DNA from 3 places in the Paenibacillus paludis genome. Region 3 is predicted to be linked to each of the others. Evidence: riboswitches for the same ligand, from Rfam matches in the RefSeq annotation. Region 3 holds a riboswitch; each other region holds the start of a gene.

Region 1 (7,333 bases), 170 kb from region 3:
GCTCTTTAGCGGGGGGATTCTCATCATGCACTACAGCGGAATTATGGCTATGCAGTATTCTGCAATCTATGAGCAAAGTCTGTTCTCCATCATAATGTCTGTCTTGTTCTCGCTTGTTGTTCCTGTCATTACAGCCTCTTATGATCCAAAGTGGCTGGAGAATGCCTATAACATCTTTTCAGCCAAAAAAATAATGCTTGTGCTTACCCTGACTGGAGCATTGACCGGTACACATTATGCAGCGATGGCGGGTGTTTCTTTCATTTCCTCAGATCGCGTTACCTATGCCGGGGATGCTCTGTTTCTGGAGGATTCACTGCTCGGGATGATTCTTGGTGGTTCATTTATAGCCATTGTAGCGGTTGTATTGGCACTTTTGTACAGGGACCGGAAGCGTGTAATCATCTCGGCAAAATTTAACGAGCAACGTTATGTAGCGTTGTTTGAGTTCAGTCCGGATATAGTGCTCTGCATCGACCCGGTACGCAAGAAGATTGTAAGCGCAAATCCGGCATTACGGCAGACGACTGGTTACGGTAAAGAAGAACTGAGAGACTACAAAAATATAATGTACAGCCTTGAAGATGAAATTGCACTTAAGGAGGCAGTGAAGCGGGCATCGTTAGGGCATTCGGCGAAGCTGGAGCTCATGGTGAGAATGAAAAATGGAGTCAGGCTAATTTGCAGTGCAACGGTTTTTCCGCTGGTAAATGAGAAGGAGCGGTTTGTCTATATCGTTGCCGAAGATGTGACTGCGCTTGCCCTGTTTCAGCAGGAGCTGATTATTGCCAAAGAAGCGGCTGAAAGTGCTGCCCGGATGAAAAGCGAATTTCTGGCTACTATGAGCCATGAAATCAGAACGCCGTTAAACGGGATCATCGGAATAAATCAGCTGCTCGCTGACGAGATTCATCATCAGGAGCACCAGGATCTGTTGAAGCTGCAAAATAGAAGCAGTCATGCCTTGCTCAATGTGATTAGTGATATTCTGGATATTTCCCGCTTGGAGGCTGACGGCCTGCAGCTGCATAGGGAGCCTTTTCAGCTGTCAGTGCTGCTCAGGGAATGTATGAATCTGTACGAGGTCGTATGTAAGGAGAAAGCATTAAATCTCACACTCCAGGTTGCACCGGCCATCCCTGACTATTTAGTTGGAGACAGCGCTCGAATTCGGCAAATTCTTGTGAATTTGATTGGAAATTCCGTTAAATTCACCCATACAGGTGAGATTAACGTAGTAGTGGAACTGTGCCGTACGGGGGGGAACTCAGAACAATTGCAGTTTAGAGTGAAGGATACAGGCATCGGCATTCCACCCGACAAGCTCCCGCTGCTGTTTCAGCCCTTCTCACAGGCGGATGCCTCTCACAGCCGGAAATACCCCGGAACGGGGCTTGGGCTAGCTATCTGCAAGAAGCTGATTGATTTGATGAACGGTACGATATGGGTCGATTCCCCGCAGGATGGAAAGACGGAATTCATCTTTAGAATCCCCCTGCATCCGATGGACCAGGCTAAGGAACAGCTTTTCAGCAAGGAAGGAGAGACTCCGAACAGTAAGTTGAAAACAAAGGCGGTGTGAGCTGAAGTTTGTTATGGAAGTTTGCCAAAGAGAGAACTTTAATTATATAATTTTAAATTATATGACTTTCATTACCCGGGTCCTGAGTGGACGGAAAGGAACTCTCTTTGAGCAAAAACAAACGAAACAGTGCCGCGGCTCCCCAACAGAGCAAGCAGGAGAAGCGCAGGGCAGAACAGGAAAAGCAGAAGCAAAAAACGAGAATTCTGATCTTCAGCACAGTAGCAGCAGTTATCATTATCTTTGTCGCTCTAATCATGCTGATTCCAAAAGGGAACTCTGACTTTAATTACAGCGAGATGCACAGACTTGGAAAAGAGGATGCTCCAGTCAAAATTGTCGAATTCGGGGATTATAAATGTCCGGCGTGTTCAGACTTTACCGGTACCATCAAACCTCAGCTTGTTGAAAAATACGTAACTCCGGGCAAAGCGGCCTTTTACTTCGTAAATATGGCCTTTATCGGACCGGATTCCGAAACAGCTTCATTAGCAGCTTTGTCTGTCTATCATCAGAACAGTGAAGCTTTCTGGACCTATTATGACGCAATCTATGCTAATCAGGGCGAGGAGAGCGAAGAGTGGGCGACCGCTGATTACCTGGTAAGCCTGGCGCAGAAAGAGAACCTGCCGATAGATTTTGACCTCTTGCGTAAAGACATTGAGGAACGCACCTATGAAAGTGAACTGCAGAGAGATATGAAGCTGGCCGAAGACAGCAAAGTGACCTCTACTCCTACTGTATTTGTTAATGGAGTCAAGGTAGACAAGGCTTTTGATATCAAAGCCATCGACTCGCAGGTGCAAATCGCCCTTGATTCGGCGGATGCCAAATGATGAAATTCTCTACCTTCTGCAGACGCCACTGCCTGTATCTGGCCTGGTTTGTTTCCGTAATTGCAGTAGCAGGAAGCTTGTATCTTAGTGAAGTGCTGCATTATGAACCCTGCAGGCTATGCTGGTTCCAGCGTATCTTTATGTATCCTCAGCTGATTCTGCTCGGAATTGCCACGTACCGGGGAGATAAACGCATCATTCCTTATGTGCTGCCTTTATGTCTGATAGGCGGGAGCATCTCCCTGTACCATTACGCAGAGCAGAAAATTCCTGCACTCAGTAAAATTTTGCCATGCAAAATTGGTGTACCCTGCAATGAGGATTATTTGAACTTTTTAGGGTTCATTACGGTACCTCTGCTTGCGTTGATTGCTTTTGCTCTAATCGCAATTTTGCTCTGGACCGGGCGCCAAGAAGAGCCAGCAGAATAAGAAAAGGCTAAGCAGAATTTAGAGCAAAAATATTTCCTTAATTTCTGTCACAATTAACATCCAAAACACTCAAAAATCACGGAACGCTGGGATAATGAAAGAGAATGAAAGATCCACTTATCCCCGATCTTGGATTTGAGCTTTTTGGATGTTTTTTCATTCTTTTTTCATTTTTTTCACCGCTTTACTGAAAAGCTATTGTAGACTATTATTAGTCCTTGTGAGAAGTTGAATATGCGCTGAATTTTCCGCAAGGAAAAACGGGGGAACCAAACTTGACGGCAACGTCAATGGGGTGAATCGGAGGCAGGTCAGTATGACCGGAACCGTAGGGCTACCACAGCCCGAATCCGCCAGCTAACCTCGTAAGCAAGGGTGGGATAATGAGCATGCGTAAGCATGCGGATCATTTCCGTATGCTTATTTTTGTGCCTGCATTTATGAAACCTGCCAATGAAAACGGCGCGCGGTATTACCGTTTCAACTCAACAAAGAGAGGAACTGTTACTACAATGGTAAGCAAGGTAAAACGACTATTGATCGGGCGTCCGATGAAGTCGAACGAACTCGATCATGAAAAGTTATCCAAGGTGAAAGCACTGGCTGTTCTGTCTTCCGATGCACTCTCGTCTGTGGCCTACGGAACGGAGCAAATTCTGATTGTACTGGTGGCCGCTGGCTTCACCGCCATCTGGTATTCATTGCCGATTGCATTAGCCGTATTGGGCCTGCTGGCCATCCTTATTTTTTCCTATCGCCAGACCATCTTTGCCTATCCGCAAGGCGGCGGAGCGTATATCGTGGCAAAAAGCAATCTGGGCGTTCCTACCGGCCTCTTGGCTGGCGGCTCTTTATTGGTAGATTACATTCTTACGGTTGCAGTTAGTGCTTCAGCGGGAACGGATGCGATCACATCGGCCTTTCCGAGTCTTCATAATCATACTGTCCTTATTGCAGTCTCCGTCATTCTGATCTTGACGATTATCAATCTCCGCGGGGTGACGGAGTCCGCTTCATTTATTGCCATCCCGGTGTATCTGTTCGTGGTCTCTATCTTTGTACTCATCATTGCCGGGGTGTACAAATATATTACAGGCGGCGCTCATGCCGAAATCCCGGAAATCGGTTCCGCCGTTTCCAATGTCAGCCTGTTCCTATTACTCAAAGCCTTCAGTTCCGGTTGTTCGGCACTGACCGGGGTAGAAGCGGTATCGAATGCCATTCCGAACTTCAAAGCTCCAGCGGAAAAAAACGCCGCCAAAACCTTGATGCTGATGGGAGGCATCCTCGGATTGATGTTCACCGGCATTACGCTGCTGGCATACTGGTATGGGATTACTCCTAATGAGAAATCCACCGTCGTGTCGCAAATTGCCGAATCTACGTTTGGCCGGGGCGGTTTGTACTTTTTCATCCAAGGGATAACAGCCGTCATCTTGTTCCTGGCGGCGAATACAGCTTACTCGGCGTTTCCGCTGCTTGCGTTCATGTTCGCCAAAGATAAATATTTGCCTCATGCCTTCATGGTCCGGGGAGACCGCCTGGGCTTCTCTAATGGTATTATCTTTCTCGGAGTATTGTCGGCTGTGCTTGTAGCTGCTTTCCACGGAAATACAGAAGGGCTGATTCCGCTGTATGCAGTCGGAGTATTTATCCCTTTTACGCTGTCGCAGCTTGGCATGATGGTGCACTGGTTCAAAACGAAGCCGAAAGGCTGGCAGAATAAATTTGTAGTCAATACAATCGGTATGCTGACTACCCTGACGATTACGCTTATCTTTATCATTACCAAGTTTTCCAGCGTGTGGATGGCCTTCATCTTCCTGCCGGTTGTCATGTTCGTATTCCACCGCATTCACCGCCATTATATGAATATAGCTGATCAGCTTCGCATATGTCCTGCTACGGATAAACCGCTGATTAAAGGAAGTACCGTTGTTGTTCCGGTTGCGGGTGTGACACGCGCTGTACTGCATTCGATCAGTTATGCGAAGTCGTTAACAGATAATGTGGTGGCAGTCTACGTTGGTTTTGATGAAGAGGAAATTCACAAGATGGAGCAAAAATGGGAGGAATGGAACCCGGGTGTACGCCTGATCGTGCTTCGTTCCCGTTACCGCAGCATTATCCGCCCACTGGTGAAATTTATCGATACCGTAGAGTGGAAGACCGCTACTACAGACCATATTACCGTATTAATTCCACAGTTCATTACCAAACATTGGTGGCAGGCGATCCTGCATAATCAGACCAGCCTGTTCATTCGTTCTTATCTAATGAATCAAAAAGATATAGTTGTAGCAACAGTGCCCTATCATTTGCACAAATAGGCAGATAAATATGGTTAGCAGAGGTTGTTTCCGTAGCTTGCGGAGGCAACCTTTTTTTATAGAACGAATAATTTTGTTGACAGAGATAATGAGAATCAATATCATTTAAAAAGTAAGGCGAAGGCCTCGGACACCTTTGACCATTAATGCTTGTAAATACAGGAGGGGTATTTAATGTTTTCGAACAATAAGAGATCAGGCAGCATGAAGCTGGCATTGATCGGATGTATGGCTATGACTTTGTTCTTGTCCGCTTGCGGCAATGGCAATAATGAGAATGCTGCAAATTCTGGAGCGGAAGCTACCGCTGCACCTACGGCTACGGCTACTGCTGAAGCAACGGCAGCGCCAACGAAAACAACTGCACCGGCTACAGAGAAAACGGTGACAGACGCCATGGGACATGAAGTCACGGTACCGGCTAATCCGCAGCGCGTACTTGCTTCTTATATGGAAGACTACCTGGTAACACTGGGCGTTACCCCGGTAGCGCAGTGGTCCGTGACAAACGGAACCCAGGAATATCTGATTGCTGATCTTAAAGATGTGCCAACCATCAGCTATGATCTTCCGCTGGAGGCTGTGACCAGCTTTGCCCCGGATTTCCACATTGTGCAGTCTGAGTCTAGTGTGCAGAACGGTCTGTATGACCAGTTGAACAAAATTGCACCTACTTATGTCCTTGGTGACAAGATTAGCAAAGACTGGCGCAAATCGCTGCTCAAAATCGGTGAGCTCCTGAACAAGAGCACTGAAGCTGAACAAGCCATTGCGGATTACGATCAAAAAGCAGCAGATGCAAAAGCCAAAATCAGCAGCTCCATTGGTGATGATTCGGTCGCCATTCTGTGGCTGGTGTCGAAGAACTTCTTTATAGTAGATGAAACACGCAGCAGTGGTGCTGTATTGTACGGGGATCTGGGGTTGAAGCAACCCAACCTGGTTACAGAAATTCCTGCGGCATCCAGAGCGACCTGGAATCCGATCACGCTGGAGAAATTGGCTGAACTGACCGCAGATCATATCTTCCTGGTGAACAGTGACAAGACCGAAGCCTCTGACATTCTTAACGGAGCAATCTGGAAGGGGATCCCTGCGGTTAAGGCTGGAAATGTTCATGAACTTAGCGAGGCAAGCAGCTGGCTGTACAGCGGAGCCATTGCCAACTCCAAAACCATTGATGATGTCTTGAGTTTTCTCGTGAAATAATCAGCCTTAACTGTGTGTAGAGAGAACTCTTCAGCGGTGGAGGGATGTGCAGGTTCTTGTATCTTGAGATACAAAGACCTGCACCTTTTTTTAGGACATTGACTTAATCGTTCACAGTGAAAGTGCGAGCTGTGAAAGCTTGTACATAATTCAGATATTTGCGATAATGAGAATGATAGTTGTTCTCATTACAACATTGAACTCATCCTATTAAGGGGAAGACTTATGGTGTCATCCACACGTTCTATAGCTAACAATACAAATCCGTCAGGAGATCAACCGCTGAAGACAAGGCCGGTTGCTGCGGTAGTTATTTTGATTTTCGGCCTTGCCGCTGTCGTCTTTGGTCTGGCACTTTCCGTTTCGGTGGGTGCCGCGGATATTAGACTGGTGACGGTATGGGAGGCAGTCTTCCGGTTTAATCCGGATCTGCAGCAGCATCAGATTATTCGGGAACTGCGGATTCCCCGTGCTTTGGCGGGAGCGCTGGTTGGTGCTTGTTTCGCCGTCGCAGGAGCAATTATGCAGGGCATGACCCGCAATCCGCTGGCAGATTCCGGCTTGCTGGGTCTGAATGCCGGTGCCGGCGCAGGATTGGCGTTAGCTTTTGCTTTTGCGCCATCCGCTTCTTTTCTCTACATCATGCTGTACTGCTTCATCGGCGCAGCAGCAGCGGCCATTCTTGTGTTCGGGATTGGCTCGCTCTCCCATAGCGGCTTAACCCCGCTGCGTCTGACCCTTGCCGGCGCCGCTGTAAGTGCTATGCTGCTGGCGGTAAGCCAGGGAATCGCGATTCTGTTTCATCTGTCCCAGGATATTGCCTTCTGGATGGCAGGCGGGATCGGCGGGACGAATTGGACACAGCTTCGTATTTTGTTTCCCTGGATTGCGGCAGCTCTGATAGGATCTCTGCTGATCTCCCGATCCATTACACTCCTTAGTCTC
Region 2 (7,333 bases), on a different contig from region 3:
AATATGATGTATTCCCGCCGGATGGGTTTCCTCATATACACTCAGGGCAACCCCGGCGGCCACTCTGGCAGTGATTGCGGATTCCCGCATTCCTTCGATACCGGCTTCCATGACAACAGCTTTACCGCTCCGAACACCATAAGCATCAACTTTGACAGCATATTGTTCTGAACCCAGCCGAAGTTTGCCGAAAGCCTGGACCGTGAGCTTGCGGATGACTTTGTTGCGGAAGAGGGCGGTTAAGCCGATTTTCCGCATAAAAGCGATGCCGGAGGTGGCCACCCGGGAATCAAAGCATAAACGTGTAGCGACAGAAGGGACTTTCAAGGTATAGGGCAGGATCTGCTGATCGGAAAAAGGGAAAAGGTAGGTCTTGCGCGTTCCCGGCGTACCTCCGAAATTCACCTGCTTGCGTTCCGTGAAGCTTCTTGCGGCAACCTTGTGTCCTTGCTCCACACGCTCAAAGGCAGAGCCGAGACTATCAACCGTCCATTCCAGGGCAGCTTGGCCGTGACTGTCGCCCAGACCCAGCATGATGGAGATGTCGATGCGCTCACGTGTATCCAGTTCATTCACCGCTTTGAGGGATAGCAGATTGGTTAAGCCGGGAGCAAGCCCCACGCTTAGAACAGCTGTACCCTTGAGCCCGGCTGCTGTGTCTCCCAGGCTCTGAAGCAGCCGGAAGTATTCCCCATTTGCCGACACATCGACATAATGGGTTCCGCTGCGCAGGCAAGCCTCCGCAAACGCGGTATCCTGCTGATCCAGGCACATGACCACCAGCTTGGTCCGCTTCAGCAGTTCTCCATCTATCGCTTCTCCCACACTAAGCCGCAGCGGCTTCACTTTGCCGTCTGTCGTCCTGCAGAATTGTTCCGCACGTTCGAGGCTTCGTCCCGCCGCATATACCACTCCAGGATGCTGTTCTCCCAGAAGCCGGCAAATTTCTGCGCCGACATGGCCATACCCGCCGACAACCACTATGTCTGTTTTCATTTCGCAACCTCTTTTCCTTGCTTCACAGCGAACCAGCCATCAATCAGATAGGAGCTGAAGAAGCGGGTGACACCGGAGAACCCGCTGCTTGCGAGCAACGCTAGAAGTTCATGTTCCGGAATGGGGAAGGAGGTTTCACCGATGGAATGCTCGAACCATTCGCATTCCTGCCCGGATATCCCGCCTGCCAGCATGTGTTTTTTCCATGCCTTTAGCGGCAAGGACCCGGGGATAGAACGGACGTCCCCGCTTAAGGTTGCCACAACCAGTATCGCCCCCTCCTTAAGCCGGCTATGGATTTCTTCCAGCATCCGCTGCTTCTGTCCGGTTTCCTTGACAAAGTGAAGCACCAGCATGCATGTGGCGGCGTCAAACAGCTTGTTCTTGTCCAGTTCATCAACCGTGCTTTGCTGGAGAGTGATTTCAGCGGCCAGCTCCGTGCGCTGCATCCGCTGCCGGGCAAGCTCAAGCATCGCCGTTGACAGATCAATGCCAGTGAGCCGCCAGTGCTCATGCTGAGCGCCGAGGGTTATCAATTCTTGTCCGCCTCCGGCCCCGACAATCAGCAGGTCTGCCGGAGTTTCGCCGCCGAGGTGTGCACTCAGCAATTGCTCCATGATGTCATAGAGCAGAGGATACCCCGGTATTTTTGCAGCGATTGTTGTCTCGTAATGCTGAACATCGGGATGCTCCCAGTCTCTGGCATGATGTAAATGTTTCTCTTGCATGATATCTGCTCCTGTCTCTATAGCTTGAATGTGAGTTCTCCTGATATATAATAAGAATTATTACTAATTATCAGGATTAAACACGGAATAGGCTATCCCACATATGTGGGATTTGGAAAGGACATCAGGATGAGCGAGGTTCTAAAAGGCTTGAGGATGCTGGAAATCAACCGGCAGGAGATGAGAATGACATCTCCGCAATACAGGGAGGCGGTAATCTCCAAGCTGCGGCAGTACATTCCGTTTACCGCTGCCTGCTGCACTACCGTGGACCCGCATACGCTGCTGTCCACCGGGGCGATCACAGAGCAGGGTCTTGAGGATCTGCACCCGCAGTTGTTTGAATATGAATATCTGCATGAGGATTATATGAAGTATGAGCAGTTGGCCGCAGCGGCAGTGCCGGTCGCCTGTTTAAGTGGTGTAACGGAAGGGCAGCCCGGGCGGAGTGAACGTTACCGCAACGTACTCCAGCCTGCGGGCCTGGGAGACGAGCTCCGGGCTGCGCTGGTTGAAGGCGGTGGCTGCTGGGGGTTCTTAACCTTGTTCCGGTCGCAGCACGAACCTCCTTTTCAGGAGCGGGAGTGTGCGGTGATATCATCTGTTGTTCCGCTGATTGCCGGCGCACTCCGCAGCTATGCCTCCGAGCCCCCTCTGGGACGGATGGATACCGCACCGGAGGACAGTGGAATCATGATTCTGACGGACCAGCTGCTTCCGGTCAGCGCGAATAGTGCGGCCCAATATTGGATGAACCGTCTGCAACAGCTGGAACGGTTGGATCACGGAGTTCTTCCCCGGCCGGTCAATGCCGTATGCCTGAGGGCACTTGGCGAGAATACGGAACCAGGAGGCTTGCCTTCCAAGGCGAAATTATGCCTGCGTGTCGAGGATGGGGCTTACTTGACAGTTACGGCCAGCAGGCTTGAAGGAAGCGGCGGGAAGACGGAGCTGGCCGTTGCCTTTGTCTATGCCAAGTCCTCGGAGATCTTCCGGCTGCTGGCCGATGCCTGCCAGCTGACCGCCAGGGAGAAGCAGCTGGCCGAAATGCTCTCCCGCGGATTATCTACCAAGGAGCTGGCGGAGTCGCTGCATATTTCTGCGTACACCGTACAGGATCACCTGAAATCGATCTTCTCCAAGACCGGCGTATCCAGCCGGAGAGCGCTCATCAGCAAGCTGTTCTCACAGGGGATGGAATAGCCGGTAAGCACGCTAAACAAACAGTCCCGATGCTGATACAAGGGGACTGTGCTGGCTTTTATAGGAGCTGCGGGATCTGGGAAGTGAAAGCAGGATGGGTCCAGTGCTTCTCGCTGCCGGGAAGATCATCGAACCATTCCGCATCCGGTGGACATTCCAGGATCATAAATTTGCCGTACTCCTGCGCTCTGGACTGATGGTATTTCAGATAGGCCTTGCCGTCTTCAATCGCCAGTATCTCGATTTTGCCGGAGGAGTGGCTCATGGATAGACGGACTCTTTTACCCAGACCTGAGGTTCTGGCCTTGGCTTCCTCAACAATGTTGTAGACACGCTCCAGCGGCAGAACGAACTCGCGGTTGCCGGCAATGGGCCGGTTCACGAAGAAATAATAGGGAGTGACTCCGGCCCAGGACAGCCGGTCGAGCAGTTCTCCGAGTACCGCCGGATCATCGTTGATGCCTTTCAGCACCGGTGTTTGATTAACTACGATTGCCCCGGCATTATGAAGTGCTCTGAATGCTTGTTTGGCTTCGGGCGTAATTTCCCGGGGATGATTAATATGCGCCATGACGTAAATGCGTTTGTCCTCCGATGAATAGGTACGGATTAGTTCCAGCAGTTCTTCGTCCTGATAAATGCGCATGGGATTAAATACGGGAATTTTGGAGCCCAGCCGGATAATCTTCACATGGTCAATGGATCTCAGGCTTTCGATGATGAAGCGCAGCTTGGAGGTAGAGAGAATCAGGCTGTCTCCGCCGGTAAGCAGCACATTATTGATCTCAGGATGATTCCTGATGTATTCCAGCCCAGGAGCCACATCGGTTTGTGCTTCCTTCACATCATTGCGGAACAGGCGCTTGCGGAAGCAGTAGCGGCAGTAAGCTCCACACACCTCGGAGACAATCAGAAGGGCCGTTGTTCTGTATTTGTGCTGACATCCCGGCACTACATAATTCATTCCCTCATCGGATGCATCCCAGCAGCCGTACTCCGCAAGTTCACCTTCACTTGGAATGACGAGCCTGCGGATCGGATCACCCGGGTCATCCCAGTCGATCAGCGACAGATAATAGTCATTGACCCGAAAGGCAAATTTGCCGGTGATCTCCTTCAGCTTTTCTTTTTCCGTTTCAGACAGCATGGCAACCTTGTTGATATCCGTTATGTACCTTACCTTTTGCACTTGCATCTCTCCTTGGTCTCATAGTGTGAGAAGTAAGGGAGCCTTGAGGTCGATAGCCAAACTGCTGCCAGCAGGGTCATTAGAATACAAAAAAGAGACCCTTAGCAAGGGTCTCTGGTTATGAATATACCTAAAAAAGCAGACCCATCCACTACTGACGAGGTTAGCTGACGGACTCGGGTAAGATGGTACCCTACATTCTGTGAATGATTCGCCCCAAAAGACTGGTTCCCCCGCTTTCCTGCCCAAAGGCTGGAAATTAAGCGTAGGTAAAGTATAACCCGGGAAGTTTTGAAAAGTCAAAGCTAAACTTGCCCGCGGCAAGGCATACGGGGCCAAGCCAAATCAGCAGAGTAGAAATTTTTTTTGTTGTGGGATTGCCGGTCGTTTTGAAATGCTTCATACGCAGAGTCCCGGCCGCAAGGCATAGAAACGCGAAATCCTTTGTACAGAAAGGTTTTTTTGTTTTTTTTGGTGCAAACAGGAGCGACCGGGAAAACGCTTTTTTTAGGCTTGTCCCCAGTTTCGTTTTTGTGCAATTGTAACCGCCCTCATATGATGGAAGATAAGCTGCCCCGGTTGACGCGGCCAGAAAACCTTTGTTATGGTTTTTACAGACATACGCCAGCCGGAAGCATTTTTGGAAGCGGATTGCACGCTTTTGTGTGAGCTTAGCTTACCGGACTACTGTGAGGGAGATGGTTGATTTGATCAAAGGGATTATATTTGATTTTGACGGAACGATTATCGACACGGAAACAGCTTGGTACACCGCTTTTAGCGAAGCCTATGGAGAGCATGGGGTAGACCTGTCGCTGGAACAGTATTCTACTTGCATAGGCACCAGCCTTAACAGTTTTAATCCCTACGAATATTTGATGACTGACCTTAAGCTGCCTATCGACCGGATGGCATTCAGAACAGCGGTCCAGCAGAGGCACAGCAAGCTGATGGAGCTCGAACAGATGCGGCCGGGAATTCAGCAATATCTGGATGCTGCCCAGGACGCCGGACTGCGGATTGGCCTTGCTTCCAGCTCCTCTATGGACTGGGTGGAACGGCATTTGGAGCTGCTGGGCATACGCGATTATTTCGAGAGCATCCGCACCTCCGATCATGTGGAGAAGGTGAAGCCTGATCCGGAGTTGTATAACCAGGTCATGTCCTCTCTTGACATTAAACCACATGAGGCAGTCGCTATTGAGGATTCGCCAAACGGCGCAAGAGCTGCGACTGCAGCCGGAATGTTCTGTGTGGTGATCCCGAATGCCATTACCCGTTTTCTTGAATTTGATATGCCGCATCACCAGACCGAAAGCCTAAGTCTTCTTGACTTCGATCACGTGATTTCCCGGAGCTGCTTCGAAATCTCTGATGTGCAGGTATAAATCACTACGGTGTACTAATTTTCTGCGTATAACAACTATGATTCGTGAAATTTTATAGAGTTGAATTTACTAAAGGGGGACACCGATTTGAGAGCCGTACATTTTGGAGCGGGCAATATTGGCCGGGGATTTATCGGTCCAGTGCTGTCAGACTCCGGTTATGAGGTTTGTTTTGTCGGAAGAAATAAGCTGAAAATCGCTCAGCTGCAGGAACGGGGGCGCTATCCCGTTACCCTTGCCAATGATGAGCGGGACCGCTTTATTGTGGAGAATGTAACTGCCCTTCATCTGAATGATCAGAAACAGGTGGCTCAAGCTGTTGCAGAGGCTGAGATCGTGACGACAGCGGTCGGGCTAACAGCGCTGAAAGACATTGCCGGAGCCATCGCGCAGGGTATCGAGAACAGGCTAAACAGCAACCCCTATCCGAAGCCGCTTCATATTATTGCCTGCGAGAATGGCGTGGGAAGCAGCCAAAAGCTTAAAAATCTGGTTTACCGCCATTTAAAGCAGCCTTTAAAGGGGCGTGCAGACCGCTGTGTCGCCTTCCCCGATGTTATGGTGGATCGCATCGTTCCTGTACAGACGCATAAAGATCCGCTGGAAATCGTAGTGGAGCCGTTCAGTGAATGGGTCATTCCCCGCAGCGAGTTAATCGCTGATTATACGGAAATCAAAGGCGTCCATTATGTAGACTCCCTCGATTCCTATCTTGAACGGAAGCTGTTTACGGTGAATACCGGGCATTGCAGCGCAGCGTATTTCGGTTACCTGGAGGGCTGCTCCAGCATTCAGGAGGCGATGTCCGACCCCGGAATTAAAGACCGTGTCCGTGGAGTGCTGCAGGAGACCGGCGCGTTGCTGGTCCATTTATACGGTTTTGATCCTGCGGCGCACGACAGATATATCCATAAGATCATGGACCGGTTCATCAACCCGAACTTCAACGATAAAATATCGCGCGTAGCACGTTCCCCGCTTCGCAAGCTTTCACCAAATGACCGGCTGCTCCGGCCTGCTATGCTTGCCCATGAGCTTGGTCTAGAGACCTCGTATCTGGTGTCGGCCATTACTTCCGCACTTCTCTATGGCGACCCAAATGATCGGGAAGCCGTGCTTCTTCAGGAAGAAATTCGGACTGCCGGTTTAAGCGCAGTGCTTGCCGCCCGGTTAGGGGTTCCAGCCGAACATCCGCTTCACGGCGAAATCCTCAAGACATACCGGAGAGCCTGCTTGAGACATCCTCATATGGCCAGCAGCGGCTTTGAATCCATGGTTCAAATTCTTCGCGGCTAAGCTGTCCAGAAATTCGCATATCAACGGCAGTCCGAGTCATAATGCTTATGCCGGCCTGCCGTTTTAATAAGCAAAGATGGCTTTTACAGCAATCCCGCATGTGAAAAAAGGACGATATCCCGGGGCCATTCGACTGCTGGATATCGTCCTTTTGAGTACGGCGAAGCCGTTTCCGCTTGTGGCAGCAGAGGATTCAGGAAGAGGGCTTGCTGAGTGTAGCAGAGCTAAGCCGATAAATCTGGTCTTCCAGAACCGTACTTGCCTTGCCCAAAAATTGTGTGATGAGTTCAAGCTCTTCTGCCGTATACGAGGAAGCAAGGTTCAGCATTTCCGAGTGAAGCTTGAGGTAGGTGCTGCTTACCTCTTCCTTATTCTCATACAACGGGACAATAATCACTTTGCGGCGGTCATTGGGATCATTTTGCCTGCGGACATACCCGCTTTTTTCAAGCCGGTCAATTAATGCGGTAACGCTGCCGGTAGTCAGCCCGGTCAGTTTGGACAGTTCCCCGGCCGTAATGGGACCTTTCTCA
Region 3 (7,333 bases):
GGCAAGGCGTCAACCCGCTTCATCATTTGTTTATAGGCCCGTTTTTCTTCCATGTCACCTATTATCAATTTTATGATTGAATCAAGCATTGTTACTATTCCTCCTTTAATTGGTTAATTTTCGACGCAACAAATCCCCATTTTTCCCAGAACCTCCGCAGCTCCTCACGCCCCGCATCGTTGAGCGCAAAAAACTTTCGCGGAGGACCCATGTCGGAGGGCTTTTTGGTGGTATCCACCAGCTTGCTTTTTTCAAGCCGGATCAGGATGGTGTACACCGTTCCCTCCACAACATCTGTGAAGCCGAGGGCGTTTAGCCGCCGCGTGATTTCGTAGCCATAGGTTTCTTTGCGGCTTATTATTTCAAGGACACAGCCCTCAAGCACGCCTTTGAGCATTTCCGTCAGATTTTCCAGCACAATCACCCCTTGCTATTCTGTATGACTGGTATTCAGTATTACTTACTACCACTATATAGTAACACAAAGTAGTGGTTTGTCAATAGCGGTTGTTCTGATAATGCCGCTTTATATTTATAGTTGAATCTATAACCTTGGTCCCTTAAAACAAAAAAAACCGCGTGGGGCGCGGGTCATGAAGGATTATGTTCTTGATTGAGATAATAAATTATTTGTCTGTCGACTCTTCATCAAGCTAAACGGGCAGTATAGTTGAAAAAGGAACTCTAATTTAAATATCGAATATCTAATGTAATCGGATAGCTAAAAATTTGATGACAGACAGGAGTTAGAGACAATGATAAAAGGTTTCGGAGGAATATTTTGGAGAACTAAGAATCTTGAAGATGTAAAAAAATGGTACACTGAAGTGCTGAAGATTGAAATGGAAAATTGGAATGGTACTGTGATAAAACCCCAAGTAGGAAATGAGACTATCTTTTCTTTCTTTACCGAGAATGACAATTATTTTCCAATAGAACAACAAGTGATGTTGAATTTTCAAGTATATAATCTAAACGAGACTATTAAGCATCTTGAACATATTGGTGTACCTCTTGCAAAGAACAAAGAGATTAGTGAATATGGAAAGTTTGTTTGGATTGAAGATCCTGAAGGCCGACTGATTGAGCTTTGGGAGAAATAACGAGTCCCGGATGATAGTTCCGCCCTCCTTTCAGGGGTAGAACGTAATAATCATTTTTTAAGCCGATCCAGAAAAGGATCGGCTTATTTTTATAGCTTTCTTCAGATCAATCACGTTTGTTCTCAACAGATTTCATACGGTTCTGATCGTCAGGCACCCGGTCAATACTGAATTCCTGCCCTGCTTCTAACTCACCATGGCCGCAAACACTTCGGGAAAAATTTGTGAACTGCCTTTTTTGCTCATCCATTTCGTGTTTTCGCTTAAGCAGCTCCTGCGGATCCTGATTTGTCATAATCTTAACCTCCTAGGAAATCAAAATAAGTCTCCAAACATGGAATCATGCTGTTTATTCGCACTACAGAAGTTTTCCATAATAGAGCGTTGCTTATGCAAGGAATTCAATATCCCAGCTTGTATAGAATTATTGCTCTTTATCCCGGCCGAGCAGCCCGCTGAGAGCCTCTGTCACGTTCATACCGGTAAGCGTCTGTGTCAATTCAGGAACCTGGGCCATGATTTTGGCGATATCGCCGGTAATTTTGTTTACGCCGGATGAAGCTCCATCCTGGGAAATCACTGTAATCTTATCGACCTTGGCCAGCGGGGAAGCGATTTTGTCAGCCAGCTCTGGCAGAACCTTCAAGAATTCCACTATAAGGGCGGCTTGCGTGAACTGTTTGTACGCTTCAGCTTTCTTCTCCAGTGCCCCCGCTTCCGCTGCTCCGGCCAGCTGAACAATTTCCGCGTTGGCTTTTCCCTTCGCCAGTTCTGCTTCCGCTGTTGCCAGCCCCCGTTTGGTCATTGTGGCCGCCTCTGCTTCCGCCTCAAGAATTTGCCGCTGCTTAGCTGCTTCCGCTCTCATGATCGTAGCCTGGTTCTCCGCCTCAGCAGGCTTGATCACCGTTGCCTCCAGCTCCCTCTGTCTCAGCTCAACTTCGATTTCCCGGACGGTCCGGTTGGCCTCCGCTTCCATCTGCGTGATCTTGACCTGTTCGGTAACCAGCGACTGTTTGATTTTGTTCTGCTGCAATTCGTACGCAAGATCCGCCTGTGCTTTCTTCACTTCAGTCTCCAGCTTAAAGTCCGCCTGCTTAATGTTCAAATCCTTCTCGAACAGAGATTCCTTGGCGCGGGCGGCGGTTCCCGCTTCAATGGTGGCCTGATGCGCATTGGCTTTGGCAATGGCGGATTCCTTCTCCGCCTCGGCTTGTTTGATCTGAATGTCGCGTTCTGCTTCCGCCTTGGCGATGCTGGCATCACGGCGGATGCGCTCAATTTCCGGAACCCCCATATTGTCGATATACCCTTTGTCGTCAGTAATTTTCTTAATGGTGAAGCTGACTACCTCAAGCCCCATCTTGTCGAGGTCTTCCGAGCAGGTCTCCCGCATCTTGCTGTTGATTTCGTCAGGTGTCTTTAGAATGGATTCTACCGTTAATTGTCCGATCAAGCCGCGCAAATGACCTTCCACCGAATGCAGGATAATCGTCTCACGGTCTTCTTCCGGCCTGTCGATAAACTGCTCACTGGCAGTCAGAATAGCGGTAGGATCGCTTTTAATCTTAATCTGGGCTACCGCCTCCAGGTTGAGCTTGATGCCCTGCCGGGAGAACATCGCCTGCGCCGGGATGACATCGAAGCTCATCAGCATCATGGAGATGGTCTTATTGTTCTGGAAGCCGGGAATGACGAACGTCCCGCCGCCCTGAACCACTCTTTTTCCGCCGAGGCCGAATACAATCATCGCCTGATTGGGCGGAACCTTTTTATAAGCGTTCACGATACTGAACAAAGCCAGCAGGATAACAACAACAATTGCCGAGATTAAATAAAGAATAACCATTCGGTTCGACACTCCCCGTTATTTATAATTGTTCGTTTCCCCTCTCGAAGAGGGTGACTACCGCCATTCCTTTATCCACCTTCAAAATAATCACCCTGTCACCCTTGGCGAGCTGCTGGCCGGTTTCTGCCCGCACTCCAATGGAACGCATCGTTCCATGCAGCACATATTTCATCTCTCCCACTGCTCCATCCACTGCAGAAATACTGATGTACCCGAGTTGTCCCGCCTGCTCATAATCCATTTTATTCATGCTACTATCATACCGAGTCATCACCCGGGCCAGCACCGCATATATCAGACAGCCCAGCAGCAAGGCAAGCACGGTGCAGATCAGCACCACTGCTAGCATATTCATTCCGCTGAACCGGGTAAGCACATAACCACTGCCGCCCCAGACCGTGACAAACACCATCAGAGGGAGTATGGGCACAAAGCCCGGACCACCAGCATCGCCACCTCCCATATGCAGATGACCCGCCAGGCCATGCCCATGAAATCCGCCGCTGAGGAGAAGCAGCAATCCAACCCAGAAGCACACGATAAATACAGTAACGATAACAATCCCCCCTTTAAAGCATTTTAGATAGTTGCCTAATGACTCTGATTTACGTTGTTATAAGATTATTAAACTCTTATACAGATCAACTTTCCTTTCTGCATGCTCAGCAAAAAGACCACAGAAGCATCAGGGCTCTCCGTGGTCGGTTAATCGATCATGGCGCTCATCCTCTCTCTTCGAGGCTTACGGGGTTAGCTGACGGATTCGGGCAGCGAGATTGCCCTACCTTGTAAGAAGCGGCTGTTCAGCACGCACAAGGATTCACCCCAAGTGAGCGGCAGCTATCTGAGCAAAAGCCGCATTCACCATTGGTTCCCCCGTTCCCATTATCGGAATTCAGCCATTTGAGAACAGTTATATTACATTCGGTTGTTGATTTGAATCTTACGCCTGTGACCATTTAATGTAAAACGTTGCGGATGGCAAAAGAAGCCCAAAATGCCACCACTTCACGAATGAATGCGCATTCTTTGGTTTTACTCTTAAGCGATTGATGATTTGCTCATTTTTGCTCTACTTCATGTCCCTAGGAAAACAAAACAGAAACCTCTGCTGCTCAACATCATCCGCCGTACTCTTCTGTATCACACGTTAAAGCTCCCGTCAGGAATATTCTGCAAATCATCCGGGAACGTTAAAAGCAAAACTAATCGAAAGTTGAGCGCCTTATAATGACTAACCAAACTCAGACCTCATTTCCTTCTGTAGATCAAAACTCCGATTATATCGAAGCCGCACTATTCTATACAAGTGACCTCAAAAAAAGAAACTTATCCTTTCAGGGAAGGGAAGGAATGGTCTTTTATCTGGAGTCTCTCACTGATACGGAATTGATTGAACGGAACGTGATTGTTCCTTTTAGCCGTAATCAGGACAAAGACCTCTCTAAGCTTTTCACAACACTTAGTTTCAGTTTGGAAACAGAACTAAACCAAGGTATTCAGGGACTTCTTGAAGGAAGCTGTGTTTATTTTTTAGAAGGAATGTCTGAATTCTATGTCCTCAACACTCCTGCCAAATACGAACGAAGCATTAGCGAACCTGAGAATGAAGGGGTTATTCGGGGACCTCATAACGGTTTTATTGAACAGATGAAGGTTAACTTATACCTGATTCGCAAACAAATAGCCTCCCCAAACCTTATTGTCCGCTACTTCACACTTGGGAAATTCGCCCCCAAACAGGTAGGCTTAGTCTATATGGAGAATATCGCCAACCCTGAATTGATAAAGATTGTAGAATCAAGAATAAAGAAAATTTCGCTCGATTGGATAATCTCCACTGGCTTTATTCAGGAATTAACGGAGGATAACTCCTTCTCCATATTTCCGCAACTAATCAATACGGAGCGTCCGGATCATACCTCAGCTTATTTGCTGGACGGATATGTCGCCATACTGCTGGATGGGGACCCCACAGCTCTGATTTTGCCGGCGAGCTTCTTCAGCTTTTATCAGACACCGGATGACTATAACAATCGATGGATGATCGCTTCTCTTGTCCGGTTTATCCGTCTGATCGGCTTTGTAACAGCATTTCAGTTGCCAGCGCTCTACATTGCCACCGTTTCTTTCCACTCCAATGTCCTTCCCTTGCAATTGTTTTTTTCGATTCAAGGTTTATTGACCCGGGTCCCTTTTCCTCCGCTGATTGAAGCGATGCTGCTTGAACTTATATTCGAACTGCTGCGGGAAGCAGGACTTCGTCTGCCCAGCCGTGTAGGTCAAACTATTGGGATTGTTGGGGGGTTGGTCATCGGGGATGCAATTGTTAAGGCGGGATTGGTTTCTTATTCGATGATCATTGTTGTAGCGTTGACTGCCATTGCATCTTTTCTTATCCCTTCCAACGAAATGAGCTCTGCTATCCGGTTTATGCGGTTTCCATTGATGATTGCTGCCTCATTATTCGGATATATTGGGATATCATTTGGGTTAACACTCATTTTCATACATTTGTGCAAGCTAGAATCATTTGGGCAACCCTACCTGAGACCCTTAAGTCCGTTGAAATTTCAAGGCTTGAAAGATACCTTCGTACGCTTTCCAATTTGGTCTATCCGAAAGAGTTCAAGCAACCCAAAAACGGATAAATGATCATTAATTTACACAGTACTTACAGGAGTTGATACGGTGGCTCAAAAAGAAAAAATGATCACAAGGGGACAACTCTTCCTTTTTATTATTCAAGCCCAAATCGGTGTTGGTATTCTGTCTCTTCCTAACAAACTTAACGAAACTGCCAAAGGTGGAGGTGGACTTTCTGTTTTAGTTGCAGGGGTTATTACCCAACTTGTCATCATTCTTCTGTGGGTCCTGCTGAAGAAATTCCCCGGACTTAACCTATTCGGTATTTGCATGAAACTTGCAGGCCCGATTATTGGCAGTCTATTGACTATTCTGTATATTGGTTACTTTATTCTGCTTGGCTCCAATATTATGCTTAGTACCGTTGAGGTGCTCCGGAGATGGATGCTGCAAACTACGCCAAGATGGGCTGTACTAGCTCTTTTTTCTATCATGACTCTCTACCTCGCAAGAGAAAAGCTGACAGTGTTGGCAAGATTTTATACGCTGGCTTCCGTGCTTTTTATTCCTCTATTTTTATTTATCATCTATGGATTAACTCAAGCCCATCTGGAAAATATGTTACCGCTATTGGAAAAAGGCTTCTGGAATATCGTGAAAGGAGCAAAGGAAACAACCATATCTATGTATGGTTTCGAATTAATGCTGATCATCTACCCGCTGTCTGAAGGTACAGATAAACAAAAATTGATAACGGTCAGTCTCTCTAACTTGTTTGTGACCCTGTTCTATTTCTTTGTGGTCTCTACCTGTCTGATGTTCTTTAACTCCGAGCAAATCAAAATGATTCCCGAACCGGTCATTTACTTAATGAAATCTCTAAGCTTTTTCATTGTAGACCGTGCAGATATCTTGTTTTTGCCGATCTGGACCATAACCCTTGTATGTTCTATCGTAAGCTATTGCTATGCAGCGTCCATTGGGCTCAGTGCTTTATTTAGACGGAAAAGCCATCGGAAATTTACTCCGTTTGTGAAAATCATTACATTTATGATCGCGCTTGCGCCAGTAACTTCTGTTGGCATTCATCTACTGGATACAGCCTCTACAAATGCCGCCTATCTCTTTATTGCTGGATTCCCGCTGCTAATGTTAATCATTTCTCTATTTATAAAGAGAAAAGGAAGTGGCCTTGCATGAGATGGCGCGTGAAATTAGGAACGGTTGCACTGTCGGTGCTGATTATTCTTTTCCCCCTCAGCCTGACAGGATGCTGGGACCGGGAATATTTGAAAGACTTGCATCTGGCCTACAGTGTGGGGTTTGATCTAACTGAAAATGGAAAGATAAAAGAAACTGTGGAATTAATCATTCCACCTGATATTGAGCAAAAATCCACTACGAACGAAATTCATACGAGTTATGGACATAACCTACGTAGTGCCAGCAATGAGATGCGTAATCGAGTGAGGGGAAACATAAGATTTCTGAAAAATGGTTTTCAATTACTCGGAAAGTCAGTGGTAGAGCAAGGCCTTTACTCTAAATTGGATGTGAACTTCAGGGATCCAACCAACCCGACATCCAACGTTAGGGTAATTATTGCGGAAGGAAATGCCTCCGACATTCTTGAACAAAAAATGGTTGGGGAATTAAAAATTGGCGATTTCATTACCCAAAAGATTGAAAGTCTTGAGGAAATGAGTGTATTCCCAAAAGAAACGTTAGATACCGTGTTCCGGTTCCTGAAGGATCCGGGGCAGGACTTTGCACTTCCCTATATAGCTATAGAAGG

Evidence for each region. A riboswitch is a leader RNA that binds a small molecule or an ion and turns the genes downstream of it on or off. The one in region 3 is predicted to bind cyclic di-AMP.
Region 1: another riboswitch for cyclic di-AMP. It lies ahead of ACAN56_RS01705 (APC family permease); the one in region 3 lies ahead of ACAN56_RS01000 (NfeD family membrane protein).
Region 2: another riboswitch for cyclic di-AMP. It lies ahead of ACAN56_RS19080 (KamA family radical SAM protein); the one in region 3 lies ahead of ACAN56_RS01000 (NfeD family membrane protein).

Annotation. Positions count from the first base shown of each region.
Region 1 covers NZ_JBGJZP010000001.1:402,545-409,877, reverse strand. The annotation lists gene ACAN56_RS01720 (ATP-binding protein) at 1-1,582, shown strand, start outside; gene ACAN56_RS01715 (DsbA family protein) at 1,690-2,418, shown strand; gene ACAN56_RS01710 (disulfide oxidoreductase) at 2,418-2,849, shown strand; cyclic di-AMP (ydaO/yuaA leader) riboswitch at 3,077-3,236, shown strand; gene ACAN56_RS01705 (APC family permease) at 3,362-5,179, shown strand; gene ACAN56_RS01700 (iron-hydroxamate ABC transporter substrate-binding protein) at 5,354-6,388, shown strand; gene ACAN56_RS01695 (FecCD family ABC transporter permease) at 6,614-7,333, shown strand, end outside.
Region 2 covers NZ_JBGJZP010000009.1:183,781-191,113, forward strand. The annotation lists gene ACAN56_RS19065 (saccharopine dehydrogenase family protein) at 1-996, opposite strand, end outside; gene ACAN56_RS19070 (class I SAM-dependent methyltransferase) at 993-1,724, opposite strand; gene ACAN56_RS19075 (helix-turn-helix transcriptional regulator) at 1,854-2,927, shown strand; gene ACAN56_RS19080 (KamA family radical SAM protein) at 2,986-4,122, opposite strand; cyclic di-AMP (ydaO/yuaA leader) riboswitch at 4,254-4,392, opposite strand; gene ACAN56_RS19085 (HAD family hydrolase) at 4,824-5,504, shown strand; gene ACAN56_RS19090 (mannitol-1-phosphate 5-dehydrogenase) at 5,592-6,800, shown strand; gene ACAN56_RS19095 (MarR family winged helix-turn-helix transcriptional regulator) at 6,994-7,333, opposite strand, start outside.
Region 3 covers NZ_JBGJZP010000001.1:233,674-241,006, reverse strand. The annotation lists gene ACAN56_RS01025 (DUF1048 domain-containing protein) at 1-89, opposite strand, end outside; gene ACAN56_RS01020 (PadR family transcriptional regulator) at 95-397, opposite strand; gene ACAN56_RS01015 (VOC family protein) at 756-1,103, shown strand; gene ACAN56_RS01010 (hypothetical protein) at 1,210-1,398, opposite strand; gene ACAN56_RS01005 (flotillin family protein) at 1,528-2,949, opposite strand; gene ACAN56_RS01000 (NfeD family membrane protein) at 2,972-3,508, opposite strand; cyclic di-AMP (ydaO/yuaA leader) riboswitch at 3,677-3,863, opposite strand; gene ACAN56_RS00995 (spore germination protein) at 4,183-5,607, shown strand; gene ACAN56_RS00990 (GerAB/ArcD/ProY family transporter) at 5,644-6,738, shown strand; gene ACAN56_RS00985 (Ger(x)C family spore germination protein) at 6,735-7,333, shown strand, end outside.